Regions from separate parts of the Nitratireductor rhodophyticola genome, predicted to be linked through region 1. Evidence: riboswitches for the same ligand, from Rfam matches in the RefSeq annotation. Region 1 holds a riboswitch; each other region holds the start of a gene.
The links. Region 1 has a riboswitch for thiamine pyrophosphate ahead of KUG85_RS19780 (YkoF family thiamine/hydroxymethylpyrimidine-binding protein). Riboswitches for the same ligand answer to the same signal wherever they lie in the genome.
Positions count from the first base shown of each region.

Region 2: it holds a riboswitch for thiamine pyrophosphate, as region 1 does, so the genes downstream of both, thiC (phosphomethylpyrimidine synthase ThiC) here and KUG85_RS19780 (YkoF family thiamine/hydroxymethylpyrimidine-binding protein) in region 1, are expected to answer to the same signal.
Region 3: it holds a riboswitch for thiamine pyrophosphate, as region 1 does, so the genes downstream of both, thiB (thiamine ABC transporter substrate binding subunit) here and KUG85_RS19780 (YkoF family thiamine/hydroxymethylpyrimidine-binding protein) in region 1, are expected to answer to the same signal.

Region 1 is NZ_JAHSSF010000005.1:279,947-290,041, reverse strand. It holds gene KUG85_RS19785 (DUF1403 family protein) at 76-1,017, shown strand; TPP riboswitch at 1,105-1,217, shown strand; gene KUG85_RS19780 (YkoF family thiamine/hydroxymethylpyrimidine-binding protein) at 1,211-1,819, shown strand; gene KUG85_RS19775 (ABC transporter permease) at 1,824-2,612, shown strand; gene KUG85_RS19770 (ABC transporter ATP-binding protein) at 2,609-3,364, shown strand; gene KUG85_RS19765 (ABC transporter substrate-binding protein) at 3,361-4,350, shown strand; gene KUG85_RS19760 (class I SAM-dependent methyltransferase) at 4,425-5,162, opposite strand; gene KUG85_RS19755 (class I SAM-dependent methyltransferase) at 5,678-6,682, opposite strand; gene KUG85_RS19750 (putative bifunctional diguanylate cyclase/phosphodiesterase) at 6,971-8,950, shown strand; gene KUG85_RS19745 (serine hydrolase domain-containing protein) at 9,055-10,095, shown strand, end outside.
Region 2 is NZ_JAHSSF010000005.1:104,426-114,520, reverse strand. It holds gene KUG85_RS18950 (TRAP transporter substrate-binding protein) at 1-124, shown strand, start outside; gene KUG85_RS18945 (TRAP transporter small permease) at 160-663, shown strand; gene KUG85_RS18940 (TRAP transporter large permease) at 679-1,962, shown strand; gene KUG85_RS18935 (carbon-nitrogen hydrolase family protein) at 2,000-2,806, shown strand; gene KUG85_RS18930 (RraA family protein) at 2,818-3,477, shown strand; TPP riboswitch at 3,668-3,793, shown strand; gene thiC (phosphomethylpyrimidine synthase ThiC) at 3,906-5,720, shown strand; gene thiO (glycine oxidase ThiO) at 5,988-6,941, shown strand; gene thiS (sulfur carrier protein ThiS) at 6,982-7,179, shown strand; gene KUG85_RS18910 (thiazole synthase) at 7,181-7,954, shown strand; gene KUG85_RS18905 (thiamine phosphate synthase) at 7,951-8,556, shown strand; gene KUG85_RS18900 (hydroxymethylpyrimidine/phosphomethylpyrimidine kinase) at 8,526-9,284, shown strand; gene iolG (inositol 2-dehydrogenase) at 9,292-10,095, opposite strand, start outside.
Region 3 is NZ_JAHSSF010000003.1:212,650-222,744, reverse strand. It holds gene KUG85_RS12115 (M48 family metalloprotease) at 1-123, opposite strand, end outside; gene thiQ (thiamine ABC transporter ATP-binding protein) at 295-1,041, opposite strand; gene thiP (thiamine/thiamine pyrophosphate ABC transporter permease) at 1,038-2,636, opposite strand; gene thiB (thiamine ABC transporter substrate binding subunit) at 2,657-3,661, opposite strand; TPP riboswitch at 3,699-3,812, opposite strand; gene KUG85_RS12095 (thiamine diphosphokinase) at 3,907-4,554, shown strand; gene KUG85_RS12090 (ABC-F family ATP-binding cassette domain-containing protein) at 4,558-6,369, shown strand; gene KUG85_RS12085 (tyrosine recombinase XerC) at 6,490-7,431, shown strand; gene KUG85_RS12080 (TraB/GumN family protein) at 7,499-8,572, shown strand; gene KUG85_RS12075 (hypothetical protein) at 8,646-8,849, shown strand; gene lpdA (dihydrolipoyl dehydrogenase) at 8,906-10,095, opposite strand, start outside.

The sequences.
Region 1 (10,095 bases):
GAATGGTAAAGACAAGCTGTGCGGTTTATCGCGGAAATGCTGGAAAGAACCGCACATACCATCTAGGCTGCGGGCATGGATTCGCCCGTTTCTTTTCCATCTTCAGACGCAGCCCTGCCGAAGTGGGCAGTGTCGCGCGGGGCTGCCTCGAGTGAGCGCGATGCCAGTTTTGCCGCCGGTGTTGCGCTTGGGGCGCTCGATGATCTTGTGCGGAGTGAACCCGCCTGGTCGGGCTGCTGGCGCGCGCGCCAGGCGCTGAAATGCGCCGTTGCCGCGTCAAGGCTCATGGGTCGGGGGGAGGACGAGAAGGCGCTGCGCGATGCCGTTCTGCTGACCGCGGCCGGTGACGATCCGGGCCCTGCGGGCAAGATATTTCTCGCCTATAGACGAATGGCAGCGCGCCGCTTCATGCCATCCATGTCTTCCATAGCCGAACTCGCCGGCCTTCTCGGCATGGCGGTGGATGACAGGCTGGCGGCAGCCGTCGACCATGCCGAGGATGCGCTCCAGTCTGGAAGCGCGCCGCCCTTCGCGGCGGCAGAGCTCGTCGGGCGGATACTGGCAGAACACGCGGACGCCGAGCCGCTGGCATGGGCCCTGGCAGACGGGTTGATCGCAACGATGCTGAACTGGCCTCGCCCGGTACCGCTTCTCATGGCGGAACGCTATGGAACCGCCTTCCGCGTGGGCGGGGAGAGCGGGCGGATCGGCCCGGCTGATCCTGCCTTTGCCCGGGCGGTGTGCCTCGCGCTGGTTCAGGGGACTGGGCGCGCGCTCCGCTCGGCTGGTGAAATATCTCGCCGCGCCGACACACTTGCCTCCGTTTTGCCGAAACTGCGCACAAAAGGGGCGGGCACGGTCGTTCAGAAACTGCTGGATGACGATGCCGTGCCGGCCTCGGCGCCCGGATGCAATCTGTCCCGCTGGGCCTCGAAACGGCTCTTTGAACGGCTTGAACATTTAGGGGCCGTGCGTGAACTCTCCGGGCGTTCATCATTCCGCATCTTCGGATTGTGACGCCTGTGGATAGCCGGATAATTTTTCATCCGGGCACCGTTTCCTGAACAAACCGCTTGCTTTGCGCCACGGGATTTGGTTCGTACCGGGCATCCACAGGGGTGCCGCGTATCGCCGCGGCTGAGATGAGGGCGCAAGCCCTCGGGCCCTAGAAGCTGATCTGGGTAATGCCAGCGGAGCAAGGAGGACAATCATGTTCGCAGGTGCGCAGCTTTCCCTTTATCCGATGACCGACAATTTCGTCGACGTCATCATGTCGTCGCTCTCCGCGTTCGATCCCTGGCGGGACCGTTTAAGGATCGAGACCGACGATATCTCCACGCTCGTCGTCGGCCCACCCGAAGTGCTGTTCCCGGCGCTGCGCGATTTCTATGTCGCCGCCGCGTCCACCCGCCACCATGTGGTGCTGCGCGCCACGCTCTCGCGCGGCTGCCCCGGCGAGCCGGACGATCCGATCTGCAGCACCTCTGCACTCGCCAACCCGTCGGAGCCGCTCGCCGAACGGCAGAAGGCAGCACTTGCGGCGGTGGCCAATGCAAAGACCACGTCGGAAACCGCACGCGCCCAGTTCTCGCTATACGTGATGGGCGCCGGCGACCACATGGCGGAGATCATGGGCTGCATCGACTTCCTGAAGTCGAGCGGCGTCTTCGATCGCTCCAAGAATTTCTGCAGCCGTCTCACCGGCGATGCAGGCCCGGTTTTCGCAACGCTCGAACAGGCCTTCTGCCGGTTCGGTCCGCCCGAAGGCCATGTGACGGTCGATTTGACCGTTTCCGCCAACAGCCCCTCCACGGCCTGACCCCATGTCTCAGCGTCGGCCCCGTCCTGCGGGCGGACGGCTGGTGCGCGGCTTGCCTGCTCTGGCAAGCGTTGCCGGTGCGATCCTCCTTTGGGAAATCTATGTGCGGCTGTCGGGCATTTCGCCGTTGGTTCTGCCCGCGCCCTCGCGCGTCACCGAACAGATGGGTGTCAACCGCGCCCTCCTGTGGGAGAACACGCTGCCGACGCTGAGCGCGACGCTGACCGGCTTTGCCTTCTCCGTCAGCATCGCCTTTGCCCTCTCGGTGGCGCTCGATTTCCTGCCGAAGCTGCGGCGGGCGCTGTTCCCGATCTTTGTCGTCAGCCAGACCCTGCCTCTGGTGGCCATCGCACCGCTTGCCGTTCTGTGGTTCGGTTTCGGTCTCACGCCGAAAATCCTGCTCGTGGCGCTCGTCACCTTCTTTCCCATGCTGGTAGCTCTGGTCGATGGCTACGAATCCACCGATCCCGAGATCGAAACGCTGATGCGCTCCATGGGCGCGTCGCGGTGGAAGGTGTTCCGGGCGGCGCGCTTTCCCTCGGCCATGCCCTATTTCTTCGCCGGCCTGCGGATTTCGATCACCTATGCCGTGGTCGCCGCGATCTTCTCCGAATATGTCGGCGCGCGCGCCGGGCTCGGCATTGTCATCCTCAACGCCAAGAACAGCTTTCGCCCGGACCTGATGCTCGCCGCGGTGGTGGTCAGTTCCACGCTGACACTGGTGCTCTTCGGCGTCTCGGCGCTTCTGCAACGGGCGCTGCTGCGCTGGCGGGAAGCGGGGCAGACACGATGAGCGCTCTGGAAATGCGCAATGTGGGCGTGACGCTCGGCGAAACCGCCGTGCTCGACGATGTATCGCTGCATGTGGGGCAGGGGGAGTTCGTCTCCATTCTCGGCCCTTCGGGAGCGGGAAAATCCACGCTGTTTCGACTTCTCACCGGCGCGCTTGCGCCGGATCGCGGCGAGATCCTGCGCGATTGCGCGCCCTTGAAGCGCGACGGCCAGACCTTCGCCTTCATGCCACAGCGCGACGCGCTGATGCCCTGGCGACGCATCGTCGACAACGTCATTCTGGGGCTGGAAGTGCAGGGCGTGCCGCGCGCCTCGGCGCGCGCCCGCGCGCTGCCGCTGTTCGCCGAGTTCGGGCTGGAAGGCTTTGAGCAGCGCTATCCGGCGGAGCTTTCCGGCGGCATGCGTCAGCGCGCAGCCCTTCTGCGCACGGTCATTCAGGCCCGCCCGATCCAGCTTCTCGATGAACCCTTCGGCGCGCTCGACGCGCTCACCCGCGCGCAGATGCAGCGCTGGCTGGAAGACCGCTGGCGCGCCGCGCGCTGGACCACGCTGCTCGTCACCCATGATGTGCGCGAGGCGGTGGCCCTTTCGGATCGCATCTATGTGCTGTCGCGCCGTCCCGCCCGCGTGATTTCCGAGGTCGTCGTCCGCGCCCCGCGCCCGCGCCTTGGCGCGCCCCTGCCGGACGATGCCCGCGCGCTGGAAGAAGACCTTTTGAACACCTTGCTCAGTCAGACAGGAGAAAGACCATGAAAAGCCTGATAGCCGCAGCCCTTATGCTCGGCGCGATGGCGCTGCCGGCAACGGCGCAGGAGCGCCTGAGCGTCGCGCTGGACTGGACGCCCAACACCAACCATGTGGGGCTTTACGTCGCCCAGGCGAAGGGCTGGTTCAAGGATGCCGGCCTTGACGTCGAAATCCTGCCCTACACCGACACCTCCTCTGGCACGCTGGTCGCCACGGGCGTCGCCGAATTCGGTATTTTGAGCTCCATCGGTTTCTACAGCCAGCGCGCCACCGGCGCCGACCTCACAGTGGTCATGGCGGTTATGCAGCATGAGACGGGCCGTCTCGTCTTCAACGGCGAGCGTGAGGACATCCAGCGCCCGGCCGATCTCGATGGCATGACCTATGCCGGTTTCGGCAGCGCCTGGGAACAGGCCCTCATCTCGACCATTATCCAGAACGATGGCGGCAAGGGCGAGTTCGAGACCGTCACGCTCGGCACCTCCGCCTATGAGGCGCTTGCCAATGGCACGGTCGATTTCACGCTCGAGGTGAGCACCTGGGAGGGCGTGAACTCCGTGCTTCTCGACCGCCCGCAGCGCGCATTTCGCTATGCCGACTATGGCGTGCCGGATCAGCACACCACCTATCTCGGCGGCAACGGAACCTGGCTGAAAGCCAATCCCGAAACCGCCCGCGCGTTCGTTGAAGCGGCCCAGCGCGGCTATGCCTTCGCTGCGGAAAACCCGGAAGAGGCAGCCGAAATGCTGATTGCCGAGACCGGCGGCATGCTCTCCAATCCGGAGCTGGTCCGCGCTTCCATGCAGGCCATCGTGGGCGGCGGCTACCTGCAGGACGAGGGCGAGCCGGTCGGTCTCATCGATGCGGACATGTTCGGCAACATCACGAAGTTCATGTTCGAGGCGGGCGTCATGCGCGATGCCGACGGCAAGCGCCTCGAGGAGATGCCGGACGTCTCCACCTGGTTCACCAATGCGTATCTGAAGCGGTAGATTTCGCGGTCCAGGCTATTCATGCGGCATCGGGCCGAAAAGCGGATTTCACTTTTCGGTCTGATGCTCCCGGGTCAGGATCGCTTTTGCAGGAACACGAAGAGATTGGTGCGCATCGGCGGTGGCATCAGCCACTGGAAGAGCGAAACCAGGGCAAAACCGGCTGAAACGCCGCCGTGATATCTCGGCGTGCTGTTGGCGATATAGCTGTGATGACCCCAGTGCTCCCGCTCAAATGCGCGCCGCAGACGTCCCAGCGTGTTCAGCCGGTAGAATGTGGGAAACACATCCTGGTGCGGGCGTTCGGGCCAGACCTGCCGCATCAGCCAGTCCTTGAAGCGCTCCGGCACGATGCGGTTGCTGATCCCGACATAACCCCAGCTGTTGGGTGTGAGGGCGCAGAACCAGCCGCCGGGTTTCAGGACGCGGCGAACCTCCCTTGCGAACTCCGCAGGGTGCTCGACATGCTCGATCACCCATTCACAGATGATCATGTCGACACTGCCATCTTCCAGCGGCAGGCGTCCGCCGGGTTCGAATGTCAGCGCTTCATCGAGATGTGGGTGCTGGAGAACAGCGGGATCGACATCGAGGCCTATGACACGCTTCACACGGCCCTGAAAATTGAAGAAGGTCTTGCGGAAGGCCGCGCTGCCATCGTCATAGCGTGCACCACGGCCCGCACCCAGATCGACGATAGCCATGTCGGGGTTTATGAGCGCATTGATGCGTGTATAGAAAGCGATGTCCTCGTCGTCCCGCGCGAAACCGCCGGCCGCCGTCTCTGGCCTCCATTTGTCGACCACACTCATCTACACGCCCCCGATCGTTCGTCCTTTGGTGGCAGATAGTCGCTGACCCTTGAGATTCGGTTAAGTCAGGGGTTGCAGCGCGGCCGGGCTACACGCGTCTGCGCTTCTGAATTCTCGCTGAAAAACCCTGACACATGCAGACCGGTTCTTCGTTTCGCCGAAACGCTGAGCCGGCCTCGTTCCATTTCCGGTCGTCAGCCAATCGCAGGATGCCTGGATCGCCTGGCATCCAGCCGGACGCACAATGGGTGATCCAGGTTATTGATGGAGCATCGGACCGAAGCCCCGCCTTTCGGAACCCGGATCACGCCGTTTCAGGTTTCCAGATTTCCTCGACCGTGTATCTGCCATTGTGCACGCAGATCAGCGATACCGGCAGCAGTGGCACCATGGTTTCGCGTGTGTCGCTGATCTCGCCGCCGAATGGGCAGACCTCATCGCGAGAGGTCCCGTGGCCACCGAACCGAAGTTGGGTGGCCAGGTCGGCTTTTCACGCGAGAGGATAAGGCTGCCGCTCAGGCGGGGTGTTTGCGGATGACGCCGTAGACGATGTTGCGATTGCTGCCGTAGAACACCTCGGTGTCGGCATGGTTCCTGTCAATCGCGCGGTCGATTATGTCCTGCATGTCCTTGTCCGCGCGCAGGATCAGCGGCCAGTCCATGAAGGTTTCCATGTAGCCATCGGTGGTGATCTCGTCGCTGAAATTGGCGAACAGGAATTCTCCGCCCGGCTTGACCAGTTCCATGGCGCGTTGCGTGAGGCGGATTGCGACTGCGCGCGGCAGATAGTCGTAAAGCCCGGACGCATAGACGAGGTCGAACGTGCCGAGACTGTAGGAGCGGCGCAGGATGCCTTTCACGGAACCGTCAATGGCCTCCACACCAGTGCCGGCCAGGTCCCGGTTGACCGTTCCCACACTGATCGGGTCCTGGTCCAGCCCGATCCAGCGCTTCAGTTTCTTCCCGGCCAGGGCCGTCGAGAGTTCCGCTTCGCGCAGGTGGCCGCATGCAATCGCGAGGACCTCCGCATTCTCCACGCGCTCTGCGGTGGCATCCACGGTGCGCGCAAGTATGTCGCGCCGCTCGCGCCCGGCGACCGAACTCGCCGCTTCGCTTGTGTAAGCGTAGATTTCACGGCCGAGTTCCGTGGAGGAAGCCACGATCTCGTCAGCGCTTGGATGTTTGTAATAGATGTCGAGCAGGCTGGCATCGCCGGAATAGCCGCGCGGCTTGTCGAAGGACCAGCGTGTGAAGGGGTCCTGCTTCAGAAACTCTGAAACCGGATGCTCCTGGGCCAGAGGAATGAGCTGTTGCCATACGACAGGCGAAGCCTGGTTGCGGAGATCGTGCAGACGGGCCGCCAGACGGTCGACGATGTCGGCTGCCGGTGTGCCCGATTCGAAGCCCTGGCGCGCCAGATCGAGAACCAGCGCAAGCTGGGCAACCTTCTCCTTCAACTCCGTGGAATCGGCGACATCCGACGTCGTCGTGTGCTTCTTGACGAGCTGAGATGTGATCAAACTCTGCTCGTCAAGCTTCAGGTGAGAGGCTTGTGCCACTGGTCCGTCCCCGCTGATTTGAACGCTTTCACTATACCCGTATGGACCGGGATGCGAAAGAATTTAATCAAACTCGACTAAAAGTTATCCGGGTTCAGCACCTCGATAAGTCGGGTAAAAAGCTGCCTTCATTTACGCACCGTTAATATAAAACGCCGTTTCCGGCCGGGGTCGAAAGCGGGAATGGAGAAGTTAAGACATCCTAACCGATTCCCATGTACTGAGGGTCTGTTGCAATGGAAGGTCACGATGCAACTATCCGCGGATATCGCACGAAAGGTTGTTGAAGCGCTTTCGAGCCCTCGTACGGGTCTGGCAGACCCGAAACTGCTCCGGCTGCTTTTTCAGCATGACGCTGCCCAGCAACGCCTGGTCGTTCGCTGGGGCATGTGGGCTGCCGTGCTCAGTTATATGGCCTATGGGGTCTTCGACTGGTTCCTGTTTCCCGACATCGCGGATCAACTGGTGTTTACCCGATGCGCGATCGGCATTTCCTTTCTTGCAGTGATCGAGTTTGGTGTGCGCCGCGGCGCATCCCTTGCCGCGATGCATCTGGTGGCAGCCGCAGCCATTGTCGTCGGTGCCGTCGGGTGGCTGCTTCTGGCGCTTGAAACCGCATATCAGCAGGCGCTTTCGCACTTTGTCGTGTTCGGAATCGTTTTTGTGCTTGGCGCAAATCTGTTCTTCAATTTCCGCTTCATGCTGTCTGCGATCTCGTCGACGATCATCGCCGTCGTCTTCGTGGCCGCGACACTGCATGCGCTGCAGATCGGTCTGACTGCGCGAATTGTGATTGCCGCGCTCTTCGTCAACTGCCTTGTGTTTTCACTCTACCTCTCGTGGCGGCTCGGTGTGGAGCGCTACTGGACGTTTCTTGAAGCGCTGCAGGCAAAATCTCAGGCTCACGCGGCCGTCAAGAAGGGTGACGAGCTTCACAGGATCGCTCACACCGATCCCCTGACGGGATTGCGCAATCGCCGGGCGATCACAAGCGCCTTCGCCGAGCTGCATGAAGAATGTGTTCAGAACGGCGATGAGCTCGGTGTCGTGCTGATCGACGTGGATCACTTCAAGCGTTTCAACGACCGGCTGGGCCATCAGGCCGGTGACGATTGCCTGATACGGGTTGCCCAGACGCTGGAGGGGGCAGCGGAGGCGAACGAATCCATCGTCGGCCGTTATGGCGGCGAGGAGTTTCTGGTCTTGCGTCGCGTCTCCGGGTCGGACGAACTGCGTGACCTGGCGCAGGAGTTCTGTCGTGTGGTCGAGGAGCTGGAGATTCACCATCCCGACAGGGGTGACGGCATCGACATCGTGACGATCAGCGCCGGTGCATCGCAGACACTGGACGGCGGCGCTACCGAGCTGCAGGAGGTTCTGCAGGAAGCGGACCGGGCACTCTATATATCGAAGTTTACCGGCCGTTCTAGGGTGACGGTCTACGATCCGCAGATCATCGATGCCGACCATTCGAATGAAAGCCTTGCCGGCCTGTTGGCGCACGCCATTGAAAAGCAGTGCATTTCAGTGGTCTACCAGCCGATCGTGCAACTGGGAACCGGCGAGGTCCTCGGCTATGAGGCGCTGATGCGGCTCAAGGGGAGCAATGGGCGGTTGGTGAAACCCGATGTGTTCATACCGGTGGCAGAGCAGAACGGGGCGATCGTCGAGCTGGGCGCATGGGTTTTCGAGCAGGCCTGTGCAGACGTGGCGCGCTACAAGCTTACCGGGATTGTCGCCGTCAACATATCTGCCGTTCAGCTCAAGGCTCCCGGGTTTGCGCTGCGCGTTGCCGAGACGCTGGCCCGCCACGGGCTGGCGCCAAGACAGTTTGCTCTCGAACTTTCCGAACGGGGCGACATCCTGGGACAGTCGCAGGCCGCCCAGACGGTGGAGCAGCTTCGGAACCTCGGCGTGCAGATCTGGCTCGACGACTTCGGAACCGGCTACGCCGGGATCGACTGCCTGCGCCGCTTCGAGCTCGATATTGTCAAGATCGACCGGAGCTTCCTGCCTGAGCGCCAGCGTGCGCAGGATGTCCGCATGCTCGAGGGCATGATCCAGCTTTTGCGCAGCCTTGGCCGTACCGTTCTCGTTGAAGGCGTCGAGACGGAAGAGCAGAAGGCACTTCTTGAAAAGCTCGGTGTCGATCTCATCCAGGGCTTTCTTATCGGGCGTCCTCAACCGGTCGGTGAAATCGTGGGCACCGAAAACTCCGAAGTCGCCTGAGCGGTGGCGCGCAGAACGACAATCCTCATTGACATGGCTTCTCGAAGGGGGCACCGCACGGCATCGAAGCTGTGATGAACCGCACCTGCGGATGGGGACAGGGAATGTCGAGACGCGATTGGCCGGCTGCGGAAGCCGCAGCGCATGAAAAGCTCAAAAGCTGGACGGGCAACGGGCCAGGAGGTGTGGTTCTCGGCATGGAACGGGGCGTGCCGCGCCTGATCGCGGCGGCGGGTCGTTGTGGGGCAGGGCTCGGACCGCTGGGGCCCGACAGCGTCTTTCGCTGGGCGTCCGTAACCAAGCATGTGTTCGCAACCTGTCTTCTGGAGTCCGAAGCGTTTGGCCTCGACATGCCTCTGGGCGAGGCGCTGTGCGAGCTTGCAGCCGCGCCCGCGGCGGTGACGGTCGGACAGGCCCTGGCCATGCAGGGCGGGTTGCCGGACCCGCGCGAGTGCCTGACTCTCCTGGGCTTCGGCGCGCATGAGCGCACCGAGGCGGATGCGCTCTATCCGTGGATGGCCAGTTTCGACTGGCTTAACGCCGCGCCGGGGGCCGAGGTCGCTTATTCCAATGGCGGCTATCGCCTGCTGGAAATGGCGATGGCGCGACGGGGCTTTGTTTTCTCCGAGATGGTTGCGGCCCATGCGAAGCGGCTCGGGACCGGCATGCGGGCTTCTGAACACTGGACCGATCCGGTGCCGGGTCTGGTGCCCGGGCACGTGCCTGAGGCCGATGGATGGTCCGAAGGATTTCAGGGCATGCATTTATCGGCTGCCGGCTCACTTTCCGGGTCAGCCATGGATCTCGCATGCTGGCTCGCCGATCTGATGCCGCGCGCGATTTTCGACCGGATTGCACGACCGCTGCCGCTCGGCTCGGGAGAGGCAACCGGCTACGGGCTTGGAATAAGCCTGACGCGCATCGGCAATATGGCGGTGCCGGGTCATGGCGGCGCACAGGCCGGTTACCGTGCTGGATTCCTGTGCGATCCGGATCAGGGTATCTCGCTTGTGGTTCTCACCAACCGCGACGACGGCGACGCGACCGGGCTCGCAGCACATGTCTGGGCAGCGCTTTGCGGTGTACCGGACGGGGCGCTTTTGAAACCTGCGCAAGGATGGGCACCGGCGGGGCTGTTCGCCGCT
Region 2 (10,095 bases), 120 kb from region 1:
CTATACGGAACCGGACACTTCGGATTTCGTCGAGCGCATGCAGAGCTTCTATCAGGAGATGGAGGAAAAAGGCGAACTCCCCGAAGGGTTCCTTGACGCGGTTCGTTCGTCGCGCGCCGAATAGGCATCCTTTGAACTCACATTGATGGGGGAGGTTTCATGCCCGTCCTGGATCGAATCCTGGCCGTTATCGACCGGCTGTTTCTTGTGGGAGCGAATGCGGCCCTGTTCGCCATGCTCCTCGTGACCGCACTCAATGTCGCGTCACGTGCATTTCTCGGTCAGGGGGTGGTCTGGGCCTTCCCCATCAGCATCGTCTGCTTCGTGTGGATGAGCTTTCTGGGCTTCTTCGTCGTCTACCGGCAGAACAAGGACATCACCGTCGATTTTCTGCTGAACGCCACCCCGCCCCCGGTGCGTCGCGCCGGGCGGATGCTTGTGGACATCGCCGTCATCGCGCTCTTGCTCATCATCCTGCGCGAAGCACCGGAGCTGATCCAGCGGCAGGTGGGCAATATCGAGATGGTCGGCATTCAGCGCTACTGGCTGAGTGTCCCCTTCTTCGTGTCCTGCGGGCTCATTGCCCTGCACTTCTTCAGCGACTTCGTGCATGCCCTCAGAGGGCATGCGGAGCCTGAGCATCACCCTGCGGGCGACATCTAGGATCCGGGTAGAACCATGACCTTGCTACTTTTCGCGGGCTTCGTCGCCCTCATCCTCCTGCGTGTGCCGATCACCATGGCGATCGGCCTGGCGGTGCTCTCCGCCCTCATCTATGCGGGCTTCTCCGACACGCTCTACATCATTCCGCTTCAGGTTCTCGACGGCGTCGACAACCCGTCCCTGCTTGCCATCCCCTTCTTCATCATGGCCGGCAATCTGATGAACGGCGTCGGCATGACCGATCGCATCTTCAATTTCGCCTCCGCGCTTGTCGGCCATATGCGGGCCGGCCTCGCACAGGTGAATGTCGTCTCCTCGCTGCTCTTTGCCGGTGTCTCCGGCGCGGCCGTGGCCGATTGTGCCGGCCTCGGCACGATCGAGATCAAGGCGATGCGCGAGCGCGGCTATCCAGCACCCTTCGCGGCGGCCCTCACGGCTGCAAGCGCTGTGGTCGGGCCAATCATTCCACCATCCATCAGCCTTGTGGTGTATGCGTTCCTGTCCAACACGTCGGTCGCGCGGCTCTTCCTCGCGGGCATCATTCCCGGTCTCATCGTCGGCATGTCGCTGATGGCGTTCAACTACCTCGTCGCGCTGAAGCAGGACTTTCCGCGCGAGGAACGCAAGAGCCTGCCGCAGATCGGCCGCTCTGCGATTGACGGCATCGCCGCGCTGGTTGCACCGGGCATCATCCTCGTTGCCATCCTCACCGGTTTCACCACGGCCACGGAAGCCGGCGTTCTGGCCTGCGTCTACACCATCGCGCTCGGCTTCGTTTACCGCACCTTCTCCTTCCGCATGCTCTGGCAGGCGCTGACGGAGACGATGACCATCACCAGCGTCATTATGATCATCATCGGCTTCTCGCATGTGATGGGCTGGCTTCTGGCCATCGAGCAGATCCCGCAGCAGCTGGCGGACCAGATTCTTCTGTTCACCGAATCGCGCACGGTCTTCCTGTTCCTCCTGCTCGGCTTCCTGCTTCTGGTCGGCTGTTTCGTGGAAGGTGTGCCGGCAAAGCTGATCCTCGTGCCGATGTTGCTGCCGATCATCGATCAGTTCGGCATCGACCGCATTCATTTCGGCCTGATCATCACGCTGGCGCTTCTGATCGGCATTGCCACCCCGCCCATGGGCATCGCGCTCTACATCGTCGCTGAGGTGGGCAAGGTGCCGTTCGAAAAGGTGGCGGTGGCGATCCTGCCCTTTCTCATACCACTGATCGTTGCCCTGCTCATGATCACCTTCGTGCCCGAGCTGGTGCTCTTCCTCCCCAATCTCGTTCTGGGGCCGGCCTGACGGCCGCCCCGCTCAAACTCCAAAGCAAGGGAAATTCATGAAAATCTCCGTCATTCAAATGAACTCGCAGGACGACAAGGCAAAGAACATTGCCGATGCGGAAGCGTTCGTCCGAAAGGCCGTTGCCGAAGACAAGTCCGATCTCGTCGTGCTTCCCGAAACCTTCACCTATATGGGCGGGACCGTGGAAAGCCGTCGCGCCAATGCGGAAACCTTTCCGGACGGCGAAGCCTATCGCGCCATGTCGGCTTTGGCCGCCGAACTGAAAGTGAACATTCACGCCGGCTCCATGGCCGAGGCTGCGGGCGAGAAGTGCTACAACACGACTATCGTGTTCGACCGGCAGGGCAAGGAAATTGCCCGCTACCGCAAGATCCATCTCTTCGACGTGAAGGTTCCGGGCGGCCAGAGCTATCTGGAATCCGACACGATGAAGCGCGGCGAGGACGTGGTCGTCTACGAGCTGGAAGGCGTGAAGATCGGTTGCGCCATCTGCTACGATCTGCGCTTCCCGGAACTGTTCCGCAAGCTGCGTGACAAGGGGGCCGAGGTGATCGTCCTGCCCGCCGCCTTCACGCTGCAGACCGGCAAGGACCACTGGGAGCAACTCCTTTGCGCCCGCGCCATCGAGACACAGTCCTATGTGGCTGCATCGGCCCAGATCTTCGGGCATGACGAAGGCAAAAAGCTGTGCTTCGGCCACTCGCTGATCATCGATCCATGGGGCGTGACCATCGCCAACTGCTCGGACCGCGTCGGCCATGCAAGCGCGACCATCGACACCGGCTATGCCGAGCAGATCCGCCGCTCCATGCCTGTCGCAGACCATCACGTCGTCGCATAAGGAATACGCATATGTACCAGGTCAACTCGATGCCGGAGCAGCTGGCACAGGCCAAGATCGACAAGCTGATGCAGGTGGAGACCGCCACGGTCGGCCATTTTCTGCACGCCAACTTCCTCGACACGGGCATCCGCTCCATGCTGCCCAGGGTGCGGGCGGCCGGAACGGCGGTGACCCTGCGCCTGCCCCATGCCGACAGCACGCTCCTGCATTACGCGATGGACCATATCCGGCCCGGCGATTTCGTGATCATCGATCGTGCCGGCGACACACGCCACGCCTGTTGGGGTGGCGTCATCACCCACACGGCGGCCCGCAAGAAGGCCGCCGGTGCGGTGGTGGACGGGCCGGCGACGGATGTCGCCGATTTCGAGCGTCACGGTTTCCCCATGTGGTGCCGGGGCCCCTCGCCCATCACCACCAAGCTGCTGGGCGTTTCGGGCGAGATGAACATTCCCGTCAGCGTTGGCGGTGTGGTGGTCAATCCGGGCGACGCGGTGCTGGCCGATGAAAACGGCGTTCTGATCCTGTCTCCCGACGAGGTGGACATGGTGGCAGACCGCGCCATCCAGATGCAGGCGCGCGAAGTCGAACTTCTGAAGCGCATCGACGCCGGCGAGAGCCTGCCGACCATCTCCGGTGCGAAGGAGCGCGTTGAGGCAAGCGCCTAGGATCTGGCAGCGGCTCATCCACAAATCATACCCGTCATCCCGGATAGCCCAGCGGTCGGCCGGGATGACGGGTATGGCCTCTCGATAGAGGAAGAGGGCTTCGAGACATGGCTCGAAGCCCCCTTCCCAAACTTGTTGCCCGGTATCTGACATGGGTGCTTGACAAGAGCGCCCCTCTTCACTCACCTTGCAGCCTCACCTGGGGGGTCCCGCCAAGGGGCTGAGATTCTGCTGGGCATGGTTTTCCATGCAGCGCAGTGACCCGATGAACCTGATCCAGTTCATACTGGCGTAGGGATGGTGCATGCCTGGCGGGTCGCTGGCTCCTTCGAGCCGAAATCCATTTCCATAGCGGATCGCCGGAGCTCTTCCTCCTCTCGGCACGAACTGGGTCTCCATTGCTGACTGAGCAGAGGAGGCTCTGACCCATGGATGCTATCGCTCCGAAAGTGACCACCGGCCCATTGCCGGCATCGCGCAAGATCCACAAACCCGGCAAGCTTCACCCCGAGATTCGCGTGCCCCTGCGCGAAATCGCCGTGCATCCGAGCGCCGGCGAGCCGCCGGTGACGGTCTATGATTCTTCCGGCCCCTATTCCGACCCGGACGCGCTGATCGAGATCGAAAAGGGCCTGCCGCGCATCCGCGAGGCCTGGGTGAAGGCGCGCGGCGATGTGGAGGCCTATGAGGGCCGCCATGTGAAGCCGGAGGACAATGGCTTTGTCTCCGGCGACCGGCTGACGCCGGAGTTCCCCACCCGCCACCAGCCGCTGCGGGCCAGGGACGGCAAGGCCGTGACGCAGCTCGCCTATGCGCGGGCCGGCATCGTCACGCCGGAGATGGAATATATCGCCATCCGCGAAAACCTTGGCCGCGAACAGGCGAAGGCCGCGCTCGTGCGCGATGGCGAGAGCTTTGGCGCCGCCATTCCCGATTTCGTGACGCCGGAATTCGTGCGCGACGAGGTGGCGAAGGGCCGGGCGATCATTCCCGCCAACATCAACCACCCGGAAGCCGAGCCGATGATCATCGGCCGCAATTTTCTCGTGAAGATCAACGCCAATATCGGCAATTCCGCCGTCACCTCCTCCATGGCCGAGGAGGTGGACAAGATGGTGTGGGCAACGCGCTGGGGCGGCGACACGGTGATGGACCTTTCCACCGGCCGCAACATCCACAACATCCGCGAATGGATCATCCGCAATTCGCCCGTGCCCATCGGCACCGTGCCGATCTATCAGGCACTGGAGAAGGTGAACGGCATTGCCGAGGACCTCAACTGGGAGGTCTTTCGCGATACGCTGATCGAGCAGGCCGAACAGGGCGTCGATTACTTCACCATCCATGCCGGCGTGCGGCTGCACTATATCCCGCTGACGGTCGACCGCGTGACGGGCATCGTCTCGCGCGGTGGCTCGATCATGGCCAAGTGGTGCCTGCATCACCACAGGGAGAGTTTCCTCTACGAGCATTTTGAGGAAATCTGCGACATCTGCCGCGCCTATGACGTGTCGTTTTCGCTGGGCGACGGGTTGCGCCCCGGCTCCATTGCCGATGCCAACGACGCCGCGCAGTTTGCCGAACTGGAGACGCTGGGCGAGCTGACGCAGATCGCCTGGAAGAAGGACTGCCAGGTGATGATCGAGGGCCCCGGCCATGTGCCGATGCACAAGATCAAGGAGAACATGGACAAGCAGCTCGATGTCTGCGGCGAGGCGCCCTTCTACACGCTTGGGCCGCTCACGACCGACATTGCGCCGGGCTATGACCACATCACGAGCGGCATTGGCGCGGCGATGATCGGCTGGTTCGGCACGGCCATGCTCTGTTACGTCACGCCGAAGGAGCATCTGGGCCTGCCCGACCGCGACGATGTGAAGACCGGCGTCATCACCTACAAGATCGCGGCCCATGCGGCAGACCTCGCCAAGGGGCATCCGGCAGCGAAGATCCGCGACGATGCGCTTTCGCGGGCGCGTTTCGAGTTCCGCTGGGAGGACCAGTTCAACCTCTCGCTCGATCCCGAAACGGCGCGGAACTTCCATGACGAGACGCTTCCGAAGGAAGCGCACAAGGTGGCGCATTTCTGCTCCATGTGCGGGCCGAAATTCTGCTCCATGCGCATCTCCCACGACATCCGCGCCGAGGCCCAGAAGGAGGGCATGGCGAAGATGGCGGAGAAGTTCCGCGAGGGCGGCGAGCTCTACATGCCGCTGGAGAAGGCGGTGGAGCCCGGGGAGTAGGGTTGTGATCGGCGAGGTAGGGACAGCTTTGTCCCGGCGAGGGAAGCCCGGCGCTCCTCGCCATCCCGGAAGCCCGGAGGGCTATCCGGGACCCATTGAGAGAATGCCATGGGGCGCGGTCCGGTTCGGGTCTCGGCGCATATTGGCACGGTCGGTTCCTTCTGCGGAAATCGGCCGCGCCTCTCAATGGGTCCCGGCTCTCCCTTCGGTCGGCCGGGATGACGGGGAGTGCTGTGGGCGCCTGTTTTTTTCGAGATTGGTGCATCGATGCATATCCTGATCAAGGGGGCCGGCGTGGCCGGCCTCACACTGGCGCATGAGCTGGTGCGGGCCGGTGTGCGGGTGACGGTGTGCGATACCCGCTCCGGCCCGGCGGGCAGCGCGTCGTGGCTGGCGGGTGGGATGCTGGCACCGTGGTGTGAGCGCGAGAGCGCGGAAGAGCCTGTGCTCACGCTCGGAAAGAGCGCAGCAGACTGGTGGGAGGCCGCCCTTCCCGGCCATGTGCTGCGCAATGGAACACTGGTGGTTGCGCCGGCGCGGGACCGGGCGGAGCTCGACCGCTTTGCCGCGCGCACGTCCGGCCATGAATGGCTGGAGGGCGAGGCCGTGGCCGCACTCGAACCTGATCTTGCGGGCCGGTTTCGCCGCGGGCTTTTCTTCCGGGGCGAGGCCCATCTCGACCCACGGCGGGCGCTGTCGGCGCTTGTCGAGGGGCTGAGGAAGGCCGGTGTTCGCTTCGTCTGCGAAACGCATCTGGAAGCAGACCGGATTGCCGACTGCACCGGCATGGCGGCAGCGGATCCGGAGCTGCGCGGGGTGCGGGGCGAGATGCTTCTGCTGCGCACGAAAGAGGTCGGGCTTTCGCGCCCGGTAAGGCTGCTTCATCCGCGCATACCGGTCTATATCGTGCCGCGTGCGGATCACCATTTCATGGTGGGCGCGACGATGATCGAAAGCGATGATGCCGGGCCGATCAGCGCCCGCTCGATGATGGAATTGCTCAATGCGGCCTACAGCCTGCACCCGGCCTTTGCCGAGGCGAAGATCGTGGAGACGGGTGCTGGTGTGCGGCCCGCCTATCCCGACAATCTGCCGCGCGTGAAGCGCACGCCGAAGGGCATCAGCGTGAACGGATTCTACCGCCATGGCTTTCTGCTCTCGCCGGCCATGGCGCGCGAGGCGGCGGCAGCTCTACTTGAGGAGAATCGGCAATGGGCGTGAATGTTGGAGTGTGCCATGCGCAACCCGTTGAGGTTCAGCCATGAAGCTGATCATCAATGGCGAAAAGCGGCAGGTGACAGCAGCAACGCTGGCCGCCTTGCTCGATGAGCTGGACTATGCGCCCGACTTTCTCGCCACGGCGCGCAATGGAGAGCTTGTTCCGGCAGCGGAACGAAGCCGGTGCACACTCAAAGACGGCGACCGGGTCGAAATCCTCTCGCCCATGCAGGGAGGCTGACATGCTGGCGCTTTATGGTGAACAGCTTTCATCGAGGCTGCTGCTCGGCACCGCGCAATACCCCTCCCCCGCCATCATGGCGGATGCGGTGCGGGCAAGCGGCTGCGACGTCGTGACCGTATCGCTGCGCCGCGAGATGGCAGGCAACCGCACGGGCGGCCGGTTCTGGGAGCTGATCCGGAAGCTCGGTGTGCGTGTTCTGCCCAACACGGCGGGCTGCCATTCGGTGAAAGAGGCGGTGACGACAGCGCGGATGGCGCGCGAGCTTTTCGGCACGGAATGGATCAAGCTCGAGGTGATTGGAAATCACGACACGCTGCAGCCGGATGTGTTTGGTCTTGTCGAGGCCGCGCGCATCCTGAGCGATGATGGTTTCAGGGTGTTTCCCTACACGACCGACGATCTGGTGGTTGGGGAAAGGCTGCTAGAGGCGGGATGCGGGGTGCTTATGCCCTGGTGCGCGCCCATCGGCTCGGCGCGGGGGCCGATCAATGTGGATGGGCTTCGGGCCATGCGTGGAGCCTTTCACGATATCCCGTTGATCGTGGATGCGGGGCTCGGACGCCCATCGCATGCGGCCATGGTGATGGAGCTCGGGTTTGACGCCGTTCTATTAAACACGGCCGTGGCGAAGGCGGGTGATCCGGTGGCGATGGCAGAGGCCTTTGGCGGAGCTGTGGAAGCAGGGAGAAAGGCCTTTTTGGCCGGGCCGCTGGAGCCGCGCGACATGGCCGTTCCTTCAACGCCGGTGATCGGCAAGGCGGTGTTTGAATGAAACTCGATCCCTTTTACCTGATCGTCGACAGTGCGGCGTGGATCGCCCGGCTCGTTCCACTCGGTGTGAAGCTCGTGCAGTTGCGCATCAAGGAGATGGATAAGGCAGCACTTTGCGAAGAAGTCATCGAGGCAAGGCGCATCTGCGCCGAACACGATTGCCAGCTCATCGTGAATGATCACTGGCGGCTGGCCATCGAGACGGATTGCGATTTCATCCATCTGGGGCAGGAAGATTTGGCCGGGGCCGATCTCGATGCGATCCGCGCGGCGGGGCTGAAGCTCGGCATCAGCACCCATGACGGGGCGGAACTGCGCACAGCCCTTGCGGAAAAGCCTGACTATGTGGCGCTCGGGCCGGTCTATCCGACGATCCTCAAAAAGATGAAATGGAACCCGCAGGGGCTCGACCGGCTGGCTGACTGGCGCAAGCGTGTTGGCCATGTGCCGCTGGTGGCGATTGGCGGGCTGAATCCCGAACGGCTTCCCGGCGTGTTCGCGGCTGGGGCGGATAGTGCCGCCGTGGTGACCGACATCACTCTGAACCCAGATCCGGAAGCACGCACGCGCGAATGGCTGGCGGCCACCGCGCAATGGCGGTGAGCATGGCGCATGTGCTGGTGATTGCCGGTTCGGACTCGTCTGGCGGCGCGGGCATCGCGCGCGATGTGGAGACACTTGCTGCCTTTGGCGTGAAAACCTGCCTCGCGCTCACAGCGGTAACGGTGCAGACCCACACGGCGGTGGAGCGCGTCCAGCTCTGCGACCCCGATCTGGTGGAAGCACAGATGCGCGCCGCCCTTTCGGCAAACGTGGTCGCCGCCATCAAGATCGGCATGCTCGGTAGCCGCGAGACCGTGGCGCGCGTTGCCGCGGTTCTGCGCGATCATGCGGCGATACCGGTGGTTCTCGATCCCGTTCTTGCATCATCGTCCGGGCGGGCGCTGCTTTCCGACGATGCCATTGCCGTGATGCGGAAAAGCCTGATGCCGCTTTGCACCCTCGTGACGCCCAACCTGCCTGAGCTCGCACTCCTTTCAGGTGGGAGCGAGGAAGACGAGCACCAGCAGGCGGGCGATCTGCTTGAGGGCGGTGTGAAGACGCTGCTCGTGAAAGGCGGGCATGCAGAGGGGCGGCGCGCCACCGACACGCTGTATCGGGCGGGGGAACCGCCGCTGCGGTTCGAGGGCCCACGCCTCCCCGGCACGATGCGCGGCACCGGCTGCATGCTGGCCAGCGCCATCGCTGCGGGTCTTGCCCGGGGCGATGGGCTGGAGGCCAGCATTCGCGCGGCGAAAACCCACTTGTCCGAACGCTGGCTTGCCGGTTGAAATCAGATCAGAGGACTTCCGAGAGCTTTATCGCACGGCCTTCCTTCACCGAGAGCAGCGCCGCATCGGCCAGTGCCAGCGCGCGCAGACCGTCTTCGCCCGAGGGAGAAGCCGGCTTGCCCTCGACAATGGCGGCGATGAAGCTTGCAATCTCGGCGGCATAGGCCTCCGTGTAGCGGGTCATGAAGAAATCGTGCAGCGGCGGTCGGGTAAAACCCTGCGCATTGGCGATCTCGATGGAAACGGGCCGCTGGTTTTCCGCCGCGACGGCTCCCTCGGCACCCAGCACTTCGATGCGCTGGTCATAGCCATAGGTGGCCCGGCGCGAATTGGAGATACTGCATTGCCGCCCCGATGCGGTGGTGAGGATGACGGAAACGCTGTCGAAATCCCCGGCCTCGCCAATGGCCGGATCGACGAGAACCGAAGCGGTGGCGAAGATCGTGTCGGGCTCCTCGCCCAGCAGGAAGCGCGCCATGTCGAAATCGTGGATCGTCATGTCACGCAGGATGCCTCCGGATGACTTGATATAGCTGACAGGCGGCGGACCTGGATCGCGCGAGGTGATCTGCACCATCTCGGCAGGGCCGATGCGGCCTTCGTCGATGGCTGCACGCACGGCAGCGAAGTGCGGATCGAAGCGGCGGTTGAAACCCACCATCAGCACGGCGCCGGTTTCCTTCACCACACCAAGGCACTGCTTCACGCGGGCAAGGTTCAGGTCGACGGGTTTTTCGCAGAAAACGGCTTTGCCGGCGCGGGCAAAGCGCTCGATCAAATCCGCATGTGTGTCGGTCGGCGTGCAGATGAC
Region 3 (10,095 bases), on a different contig from region 1:
GGACGAGGGCATGAAGCTGCCTGTGTCGGTCGGAATCATCTGGCAACCGGACAGGAGCGCGGTGAGCGTCAGGGCCAGGACAGTTTTGCGCGGCAAGGAACGCGCGGACGGCAGGAAGTTCATGGTAGCGGGCGCTCGATTGGACAGGTGAATGTCCTTCCGGTTGATCTTGTCCAAAGCATGACCGGCGTTAATGTGCGAGTCACGCGTTTGGTTCCCTCAGCATTTCGTCATGTCCCATCCGGGGCACGGTCTAGCGTATAAGCTGCAAAAGGGGAATCCATTTCTTGGAGCTTAATTGATTTCCCGGCGTGCGCCTATATAGCGGTTGAAGGCTTCCGAAGCGGTGCCTGAAACAAACGCCCCGGTTGTGCCCGTCGCCGAGATCCTTCCATCTTCCACGAAGATCATGGTTTTGCAGAGCCGCTCCGCATCGCGCGGATCGTGCGTGGCCATGAGGACCGTCATTTTCTGCTCTGCGTGCAGCGCGGCTATGAGCGCGAGCATTTCGTCGCGCAGCGCCGGTCCAAGCGAGGCGAAGGGTTCGTCCATCAGGAGAACCGGACGTTTGCGAATCAGAACGCGGGCAAGCGCCACACGCTGGCGCTCGCCGCCCGAAAGCGCCTGCGGCAGCCGGTCTTCCTTGCCGGCGAGGCCGGTTCTGGCAAGAGCGTCCGAGACGGCCGCGCGGTCTTCTTCCGTCAGTTTCAGGGAGGGTGAGCGGCCGAGCCCCACATTCTGCGCCACGGTGAGATGCGCGAAGAGATTGTTCTCCTGAAACACCATGGAGACCGGCCGGCGGTGGGGGGTAAGCGCAGAGACATCCTCGCCATCGATGAGGATGCGGCCCGATGCGGGTCGCTCAAAGCCGGCAATCAGGCTGAGCAGGGTTGACTTGCCCGAGCCGCTCGGGCCCATGACGGCGACGATGTCTGACGCAGCGATGGTCGCGTCGAACGCCATCGGCCTCCCCCCCGGATAAGCGAATTGCAGCGCTTCCAGAGCGATTTGCGCGCCATGTCCAGCGGCGGTCTTGATCATGTCTTCTCCCTGCCGAGACGATCGGCGATGAACATCAATGCCAGACAGAGAAGCCCCAGGAAAAGAGCGAGGCCGGCGGCATCTGCCGTGCGGTAGCTGCCCATGCGCTGCAGCAGGAGATAGGGCAGCGTCTGCACCTGATCGGAGCCGAACAGGGCGATGACGCCGAGATCGCCCAGAGATAGGGCGGCAGCGAAGGCGAGTGCGGTGGCAGCGGGACGTTTGAGCGCAGGCCAGTCGACAAGGCGTAGCCTGCTCCACCCGGTAATGCCAAGTGAGAGACACAGTCTTTCATGGCGGGCGCTGGCGGCATCATATGCCGGACGAATGGCACGGATGGCGAAGGGCATGGCCATCACCGCATTGACCGTGACGACCATGACCGGCGCGAAAGCGAAGACATTGCCCACATGACGCAGGAGAATAAACCAGCCAGCACCGATGACCAGCGGCGGAACGATGAGCACCATGGCAGCACCGCTGTCGGTGGCGCGTTCGAGCAGGGTTGCGGGCAGGGCGCCGCGCTTCATTTCCAGTGCGCGCCGGGCGGCGACCAGCGCCAGGGAAAGGATGAGGCAAAGAAGCGACGAAAGGCCCGCGAAGACAAGGCTGGTCGTCGTGGCGGAGAAGACCGCGCTTTCGGTCGCAAGACGCCCGAGATCGGCCCTGAGGCCGGCAATCACGGTCGCGCCCATCGGACCGGCGACGAAGAACAGGCCGATGAGAATGAGGGTCGCGTTGAGACCGGTTTCGGCGGGCGTGTGCCAGACGATCCGGCGGGGTGCGACGGGCAGGTTCGCGTCGCCGCTGAAGGACGCGCCAAGACGGCTCATAGCCAGCACGATGCTGCCCGCCAGTGCCACCTGAATGAGGGTGAGCACCAGTGCACGGGCAGGGTCGAAGTCGAAGCGCAGCGCCTGATAAATCGCCACTTCGAGTGTGGTCGCGCGCGGGCCCCCTCCGAGCAGCAACACAATGGTGAAGGACGTGACGCATAGCATGAAGACGAGCCCGGCGATGCCGGGCAGGGCAGCGCGCATGGCCGGCCATTCGAGAAACCGGAACGAGGCGCGCGCACCCATGCCAAGCTGGGTCGCAAGACGCCACTGGTCTGCCGGCACGCTTTCAAGCGCGTTCAGGAAGAGCCGCGTTGCGAGCGGCAGGTTGAAGAAGACATGGGCGACCAGAATGCCCGAGAGGCCATAGATGCCAGGCCAGTGCTCGTTGAAGGCGACCGACAGGAATGGCGCGAAGAAGCCCGCGCGGCCATAGAGCGCAAGAACACCGAGGGCGGCCACGATGGCCGGTAGCGCAAGGGGCACGGCGAACAGGCGCAGGATGAAGGCACGTCCCGGAAAAGCCGGGTGCCGTGCCAGCGCACGCGCCAGAAGGATCGCTGGTAATACAGAAAGCAGTGTCGACAGCAGCGCCTGCCAGAACGTGAAGCGCGCAATGCGCAGAAGCCATGCATCGAACGCATCCAGCACGCCAGAACCCTGGCGTGCCGCTTCCACCGCGAGGCCGATGAAGGCCCCGCCGATCAGCAGGCCAATGGCGGTGAGCGCGAGGCGCCCCGCAGTTGTGCGTCTGTCCATGGCGGGGGCGTGCGGAATGGTCAGCGGCTCATCACCGAAAGCCACTCGTCGACCCAGGCCCTGCGGTTCTTTGCAACCTCCTCAGGTGAAAATTCGAGCGTCTTTTCCGGTTTCACAAGGTCATCGAAGACCGGGTTCAGCGGGCCGGAGATTTCTCCGGCCGGGAACATCCAGTTGGTTTCGGGGATGGCGTCCTGAAAGCCGGGACCGGTCATGAAGGCGAGGAATTTCTGCGCCAGCGGGTTTTTTGCGCCCGCAACCGTCTGTGCCGCCACTTCCACCTGCAGGTAGTGACCTTCCGCGAAGCTGGCTGCCTTATAGCGCTCTGTATCCTCCGCGATGCGGTGATAGGCGGGCGAGGTGGTGTAGGAGAGCACCATGGGAACCTCGCCGCTGGTGAAGAGACCATAGGCCTCGCTCCAGCCGGGTGTCACCGTCAGCACCTTGTCCTGCAGCCGGCTCCAGGCGGTGGCCGCCTCGTCGCCATAGACGGCCTTGACCCAGAGCAGAAGACCAAGCCCCGGTGTGGAGGTGCGCGGGTCCTGAATGGCGATCTTCAGATCACCCTCGGCCTCCACCAGTTCCTTCAGGCTTGCCGGTGGTGTCTCGATGGCTTCGGTGTCGTAGACGAAGGCGAAGTAGCCATAGTCGAAGGGTACGAAAATGTCGTTCTCAAAGCCGCCCGGCACCTCTACCTTGGCCGTATCAATACCGTGGGGGGCGAAGAGGCCGGTTTCCCGCGCCTCGTGGAGAAGATTATTGTCGAGGCCGAGCACAATGTCGGCTTTCGTGGAGCTGCCCTCAAGCCGGACACGGTTGAGCAGTGCCACGCCATCGGCGACCGAAACGAATTCCACGTCGCAACCGCATTCCGCCTCAAACGCCTTTTCCACCTGTGGGCCTGGGCCCCAGTCGGACGTGAAGCTCTCATAGGTGTACACCGTGAGCTTTTCCTGGGCGAATGCCTGGCCGGAAAGGACCAGCGCGCCGAGCGCCAGAGTGGAAAGCAGGGTGGTGGTGCGCATCTGCGCCTCCTCTTTTCTGGTCTGGGAATGAGGCGCTGAATGAAAAGCGTCTAATCCCTCCGCCGGTATCAGCCGGATCAGGTTCCGCGGGTTGGTTGGGTTCTTCCCAAGCCTCTCAGCCGACAATGCGCCGGCACCCCGTTAGAGCGACCGGGAAAATAGGGCGCGGTGCGCAGCTCCGCAAGGGGGGTGAATGGCGCAAACGCCGTTGGCGCTGGCCCGCCGGCATGATATGGGCCTCGCCCATGAGCCGATTTACCCTTCTCCTTGGCGGAGACCTCACCCGGACACCGGCCCTCGATGCCGAAATCGCCGACAGCCGCATCATCGCAGCGGATTCGGGCATGCGCCATGCTGCGCTTCTGGATGTGAAGCCCGAGCTATGGGTGGGGGATTTCGATTCCGTGCCCGACGGGTTTGAGAATGCCTATGCCGACGTGGCGCGCCGCACCTTCCCCTCCGAGAAGGACAAGACCGACGGCGAGATCGCGATTGCGGCAGCTCTGGAGGCCGGGGCAACAAGCCTTTTGCTGGCCGGTGCCTTCGGAGGCGAACGGGCCGACCACATGTTCCTGCATTTCGCTCAGGCATTGCAGCTCTCCGAACGCGGCATTGCCGCAAAGCTGACGAGCGGGCATCAGGAAGGCGTGCCGCTCGTCCCGGGGCGGCGCCACAGCTTCGCCTATGCTGATGGCACACTGTTTTCGATCCTCGGCTTTTCGGAGCTTTCCGGCCTCACGGTCGAAGGCGCGAAATGGCCGCTCGATGCCGTGGAGGTGCCCTTCGGTTCCTCGCTCACGCTTTCCAATCTGGTGGATGGCGGCCTTTCCATCACGCTCATGAAGGGCCGGGCGCTGTTCATGGCGCATCTACTGAATGACGGAGAACGCTGAACCATGGCGCCGCCCCTTTTAAAGTTGGATGATATTCGTTTGACCTTCGGTGGCACGCCGCTGCTGGCCAGTGCCTCGCTGATGGTCGGCCCCGGCGAGCGGCTTGCGCTGGTGGGGCGGAATGGCTCCGGCAAGTCGACCCTGTTGAAGATTGCCGCCGGGCTCGTGGAGCCGCAGGATGGCGAGATTTTTCGCCAGCCGACGGCAACCATACGTTACCTGCCGCAGACGCCCGACTGGCAGGGCTTTGCGACCGTGCGCGCTTATGTGGAAGCGGGGCTCGGCCCTGCCGACGACATCAACCGGGTGGCGCTGGTCATCGACCGGCTGGGGCTCACGGGCGATGAAGATCCGGCGACACTGTCGGGCGGTGAGGCGCGGCGGGCGGCACTTGCGCGCGTGCTTGCGCCGGAGCCGGATCTGCTATTGCTCGATGAGCCGACCAACCATCTCGATCTCGCCACGATCGAGTGGCTTGAGGAAGAGTTGCAGCGGACCTCTTCCGCTTTGGTCACCATCTCGCATGACCGCCGATTTCTGGAAAAGGTAAGCCGCGCAACCGTGTGGCTCGACCGGGGTGTGACGCGGCGGCTCGACAAGGGGTTCGCTCACTTCGAGGACTGGCGCGATCAGGTGCTCGAAGAGGAAGAACGCGAGCAGCACAAGCTCGCCCGCAAGATCGAGCGCGAAGAGCACTGGCTGCGCTATGGCGTGACCGCGCGCCGCAAGCGCAATGTGCGCCGTCTGGGAGAGTTGCAGGCGCTGCGCGAGAAACACCGCAGCCACCGCGGCGCGGAAGGCGTGGCGACCATGGCGGCCAGTGATGCTGCCGAATCCGGCAAGCTCGTCATCGAGGCGAAGGGGCTCGCCAAAGCCTATGACGGACTGCAGGTGGTCAAGGACTTCTCCACGCGCATTCTGCGTGGCGACCGGGTTGGTCTTGTCGGGCCCAATGGCGCCGGCAAAACGACGCTTATCAACCTTTTGACAGGCAAGCTTGAGCCCGATGAGGGATCGCTGCGGCTCGGTGCCAATCTGGAAATCGCCATTCTGGATCAGAAGCGAGCGCTCGATCCGCTGGAGACGCTCTCTCACTTCCTGACCGACGGGCGCGGCGACAGCGTCGTCGTCAACGGGCAGGAGCGACATGTCGTTTCCTACATGAAGGACTTCTTGTTCAAACCGGAGCAGGCGCGCACGCCGATCCGCGAGCTTTCGGGCGGTGAGCGCGCGCGGCTGGTTCTGGCCCGGCTCCTCGCACGGCCGGCCAATCTGCTGGTTCTCGATGAGCCGACAAACGATCTCGATATGGAGACGCTCGACCTTCTGCAGGAGCTTGTCGAGGACTTTCCCGGCACGGTGCTGCTCGTCAGCCATGACCGCGATTTCCTCGACCGTACGGTGACGAGCACCATTGCGCCTGCGGGCGATGGCCGCTGGATCGAGTATGCGGGCGGCTATTCCGACATGATGGCGCAGCGCAAGGGCGAGGAGCTGGAGCGGCGCAAGACCCGTAGTGCCGAGCAGCAGAAGGCGAAGCCAGCCGGCAATGCGGGCGCGCCCAAATCGGCTGCCAAGAAGCTCTCCTACAAGCAGAAGTTTGCGCTGGAGACACTGCCCAAGAAGATTGATGAGCTGGCGGATGAGATGGCGGCATTAGAAGAGAAACTCGCCGATCCGAACCTCTACACGCGGGATGCAGCCGCTTTTCAGCGCTTTTCCAAAGAGCTGGACACCGCGCGCGCCAGCCGTGAGAAGATGGAAGAAGAGTGGCTGGAACTAGAAATGCTGCGCGAGGAGGTCGAGGGCGCATAGCAGCTCCTGCTTTTTTGGACGCCGACTTCAAAGCCCCCTTCTCCCCGCAGGCGGGGGGAAGGAAGCCGTCATTCGCCCGCCTTCACCGCTCGCTAACCGGACTGGTTCAGAATGCTGCGCATGGACCAGGATTTCCTCATTTCCACAAAGCTCGACCTCCAGAAGGCCCGTGCCAAGTGGCTTGCCTCGCTGGCCGATGAGCGGCGTCTTTCGGCGCTGACCGTCGATGCCTATGAGCGCGACACGCGGCAGTTTCTGCAGTTTCTCACAGGGCATTGCGGCGAGGCACCGGGTCTCGCTGACATTGCCGAGCTGCGCCCGGCGGACCTGCGCGCCTTTCTGGCCTTTCGGCGGGGCAGGGGGGCGGGAGCGCGCACGCTCGGGCGCGGGCTTGCCGGGGTTCGCTCGTTTCTGCGTTATCTGGAGCGTCGGGGGCTGGTGAACGCGGCGGCTGCGGCTGCGCTGAAGGCGCCGCGTGCTCCGCGCGCGCTGCCCAAGCCGCTAACGGCCGCCGATGCGCGCAAGGTTGCCTCGGGCGAGGGGCAACTTGCCGAAGAGCCATGGATCGCGGCGCGGAATGCCGCCGTCTTCACGCTGCTTTATGGAGCCGGACTTCGCATTTCGGAGGCGCTGGGGCTTCTGGGCGGCCAGGTCGGGGAACTGCGCCAGGGCGCGCTCAGGATCACCGGCAAGGGCGGCAAGACACGGCTTGCGCCGGTGCTGCCGGTATCTGCCGAGGCGGTCGTCGAGTATCAGCGTCTTTGCCCTTATCATCTGGAGGCAGACGGGCCGCTTTTTCGCGGCGCGCGTGGCGGCGCTTTGCAACCGGCCATCATTCAGCGCGAGATGAAGCGTATGCGCTCCGCGCTCAACCTGCCGGAGACGGCAACGCCGCATGCGCTCAGGCATTCCTTTGCCACGCATCTTCTTGGGCGCGGCGGCGATCTGCGCGCGATCCAGGAGCTTCTGGGCCATGCGAGCCTCTCCACGACGCAGGTCTATACGGGCGTGGACACGGCGCGGCTTCTCGAAATCTACGATGCCGCCCATCCGCGGGCCTGAAGCCGTTGCTCGCAATTTGTGGTGGCGGATTAACGGTTTCGCCGGGATTTGCCGCTAGCGTGGCACCATGAAAACGCATGCAAAAGCCACCACCGCGACCGAGCGGTTTGTTGACCGCCTTTTTCTGTGCGCTGCTGCCTTTCCGCTTTTCCTGCTTCTGGCGCTAGTCCTCGGCCTGTCGATGGCGAAGCCGGCAAAGGCGGATGAAATTGTCTGTTCGGGCACAAACCTCCTGACGGAACTCGCCGCAGAGAACCCGGCCGCGCTTGAAGAGGTGCGACGACAGGCGGCGGAGACGCCGAATGGCAGCGGACTCCTTTGGCGGGTCGAGAAGGAGGGCGTTGCGCCCTCTTATCTTTTCGGCACCATGCATATGAGCGACCCGCGCGTGGTCACGCTCCCCAGGGATGCCCGCGAAGCTTTCGACGGGGCGGAGCGTGTCGTTATCGAGACCACCGACATTCTCGATCAGTCGAAGATGGCCGCGGCGATGTTCAAACGGCCGGACCTGATGATGTTCACGGGCAAGGAAACGCTTGGCGATCACCTCGATGAGGCGGAGCGTGAGGCGGTGGCGGATGCACTCAAGGCGCGCGGCATACCGTTTGCCAGCGTCAAGAAGATGAAGCCCTGGATGCTGATCTCGCTGGTGGCGCTGCCGGTCTGCGAGATCGAGCGCAAGGAAGCTGGTATGCCGATCCTGGATCTCAAGCTCGCAGAGGATGCCCAGAACGCCGGCAAAGAGCTTCTGGGCCTCGAGACGGCGGTTGAGCAACTGGATGCCATGGCCTCCCTGCCCATGGACATGCATGTGCGCGGCCTGGTGGAGACGCTGGCGCTTGGCGACGGCCTGAACGACGTGATGGAAACCATGGTGTCGCTCTATGCCGAAGGCGAGACTGGCATGTTCTGGCCGCTGATCCGCGTTGCGATCCCCGAACAGCAGGGTGCATCAGGGGATTACGCCGCCTTCGATCGGGCCATGGTCAAAGCGCGCAACGGCACGATGGCCGAACGGGCGCGGCCTATTTTGAATGAAGGCAATGCCTTCATCGCCGTCGGGGCGCTGCATCTGCCCGGTGAGGAAGGGCTCATCGAACTCCTGCGTGCGGACGGTTATACCGTCGAGGGTGTCCGGTAAATTTGGGGTTCCGGCTAACTAATTGCATGTTATCTTTCCGTCGGCGTTGGGGAGCGTCATTTGGAGCGCTGTCATGCAGGACGAAAACCACAAAAAGAAACCCCAACATCGTTCTGCCGGTTCGGAGGGAACACGGGGTTTTGTGATTGGCGCCGTTGGAGCGGCGATCGTGATCCTCGCTTTCATGGCGATTTCAGGAAGCGGCTTTTTCGGCGAGGACGTCACCGGGACGTCCGACACCGTCTCCGACAGTGTACCCATGGGCGACGACGGATAGAAAAAGGCCCCGAAGCTTTCGCGCCGGGGCCCTGTTGTCTGTAAATTCCTGTCGGATCACATGTGGATCGGCTTGGCGAAGGTGGCGAGAGCCGCTTCCTTGACCGTTTCCGACATGGTGGGGTGCGCGTGGCAGGTGCGGGCCAGGTCTTCCGACGAGCCGCCGAACTCCATCAGAACTGCTGCCTCGTGGATCATTTCGCCGGCGCCGAAGCCGACGATATGAACGCCCAGCACGCGATCCGTCTTCTTGTCGGCGAGCACCTTCACGAAGCCGTCCGTCTTGAGCATGGAGCGGGCGCGACCGTTGGCCGAGAAGGGGAATTTGCCGGCGTTGTATTCCACGCCGGCCTTTTTCAGCTCTTCTTCCGTCTTGCCGACGGAGGCGACTTCCGGGCTGGTGTAGACCACGCCGGGGATCACATCATAGTTCACGTGCCCGGCCTGTCCGGCGAGGATCTCGGCCACGGCGACGCCTTCATCCTCGGCCTTGTGCGCCAGCATCGGACCGGCAATCACGTCGCCGATGGCGTAGATGCCATCGACATTCGTCTTGAAATGGTCGTCGGTCTTTACACGGCCGCGCTCATCCAGCTCCACGCCCACGGCATCAAGGCCAAGGCCCTCTGTGTACGGCTTGCGGCCGGTCGCAACGAGAACCACATCTGCTTCGACGGTTTCGGCGTCTCCGCCCTTTGCCGGCTCAAAAGTGACCTTCGCGCCCTTGCCGGCCTTGGTAACGTCCGTGACCTTCGCGCCGAGCTTGAACTCGAAACCCTGCTTGCCGAGCATACGCTGAAACTGCTTGGCGACCTCACCGTCCATGCCGCCAAGAATGGTGTCGAGATATTCGACCACGGTCACCCTGGCGCCGAGGCGGGCCCAGACGGAACCCAGCTCCAGGCCAATCACGCCGCCCCCGACAACCACCATGTGCTCAGGGACCTTGGAAAGCTCCAGAGCGCCGGTGGAGGAGACGATCACCTTTTCGTCGAACTTCACGTCGACGCCAGGAATGCCGGCGACGTCGGAGCCGGTGGCGATGACGATGTTCTTCGTCTCGACAGTCTGTTCCTTGCCGTCGTCGCCCTTGACGCTGACCTTGCCTTTGCCGGCGATGCTGCCAAAGCCGCGAAGGACATCGATCTTGTTCTTCTTCATCAGGAAGTCGAGACCCTTGGTGTTCTGCTCGACCGTCTTGACGCGATGCTCCATCATCTTCTTGAGATTGAGCTTGGGCTTGCTCA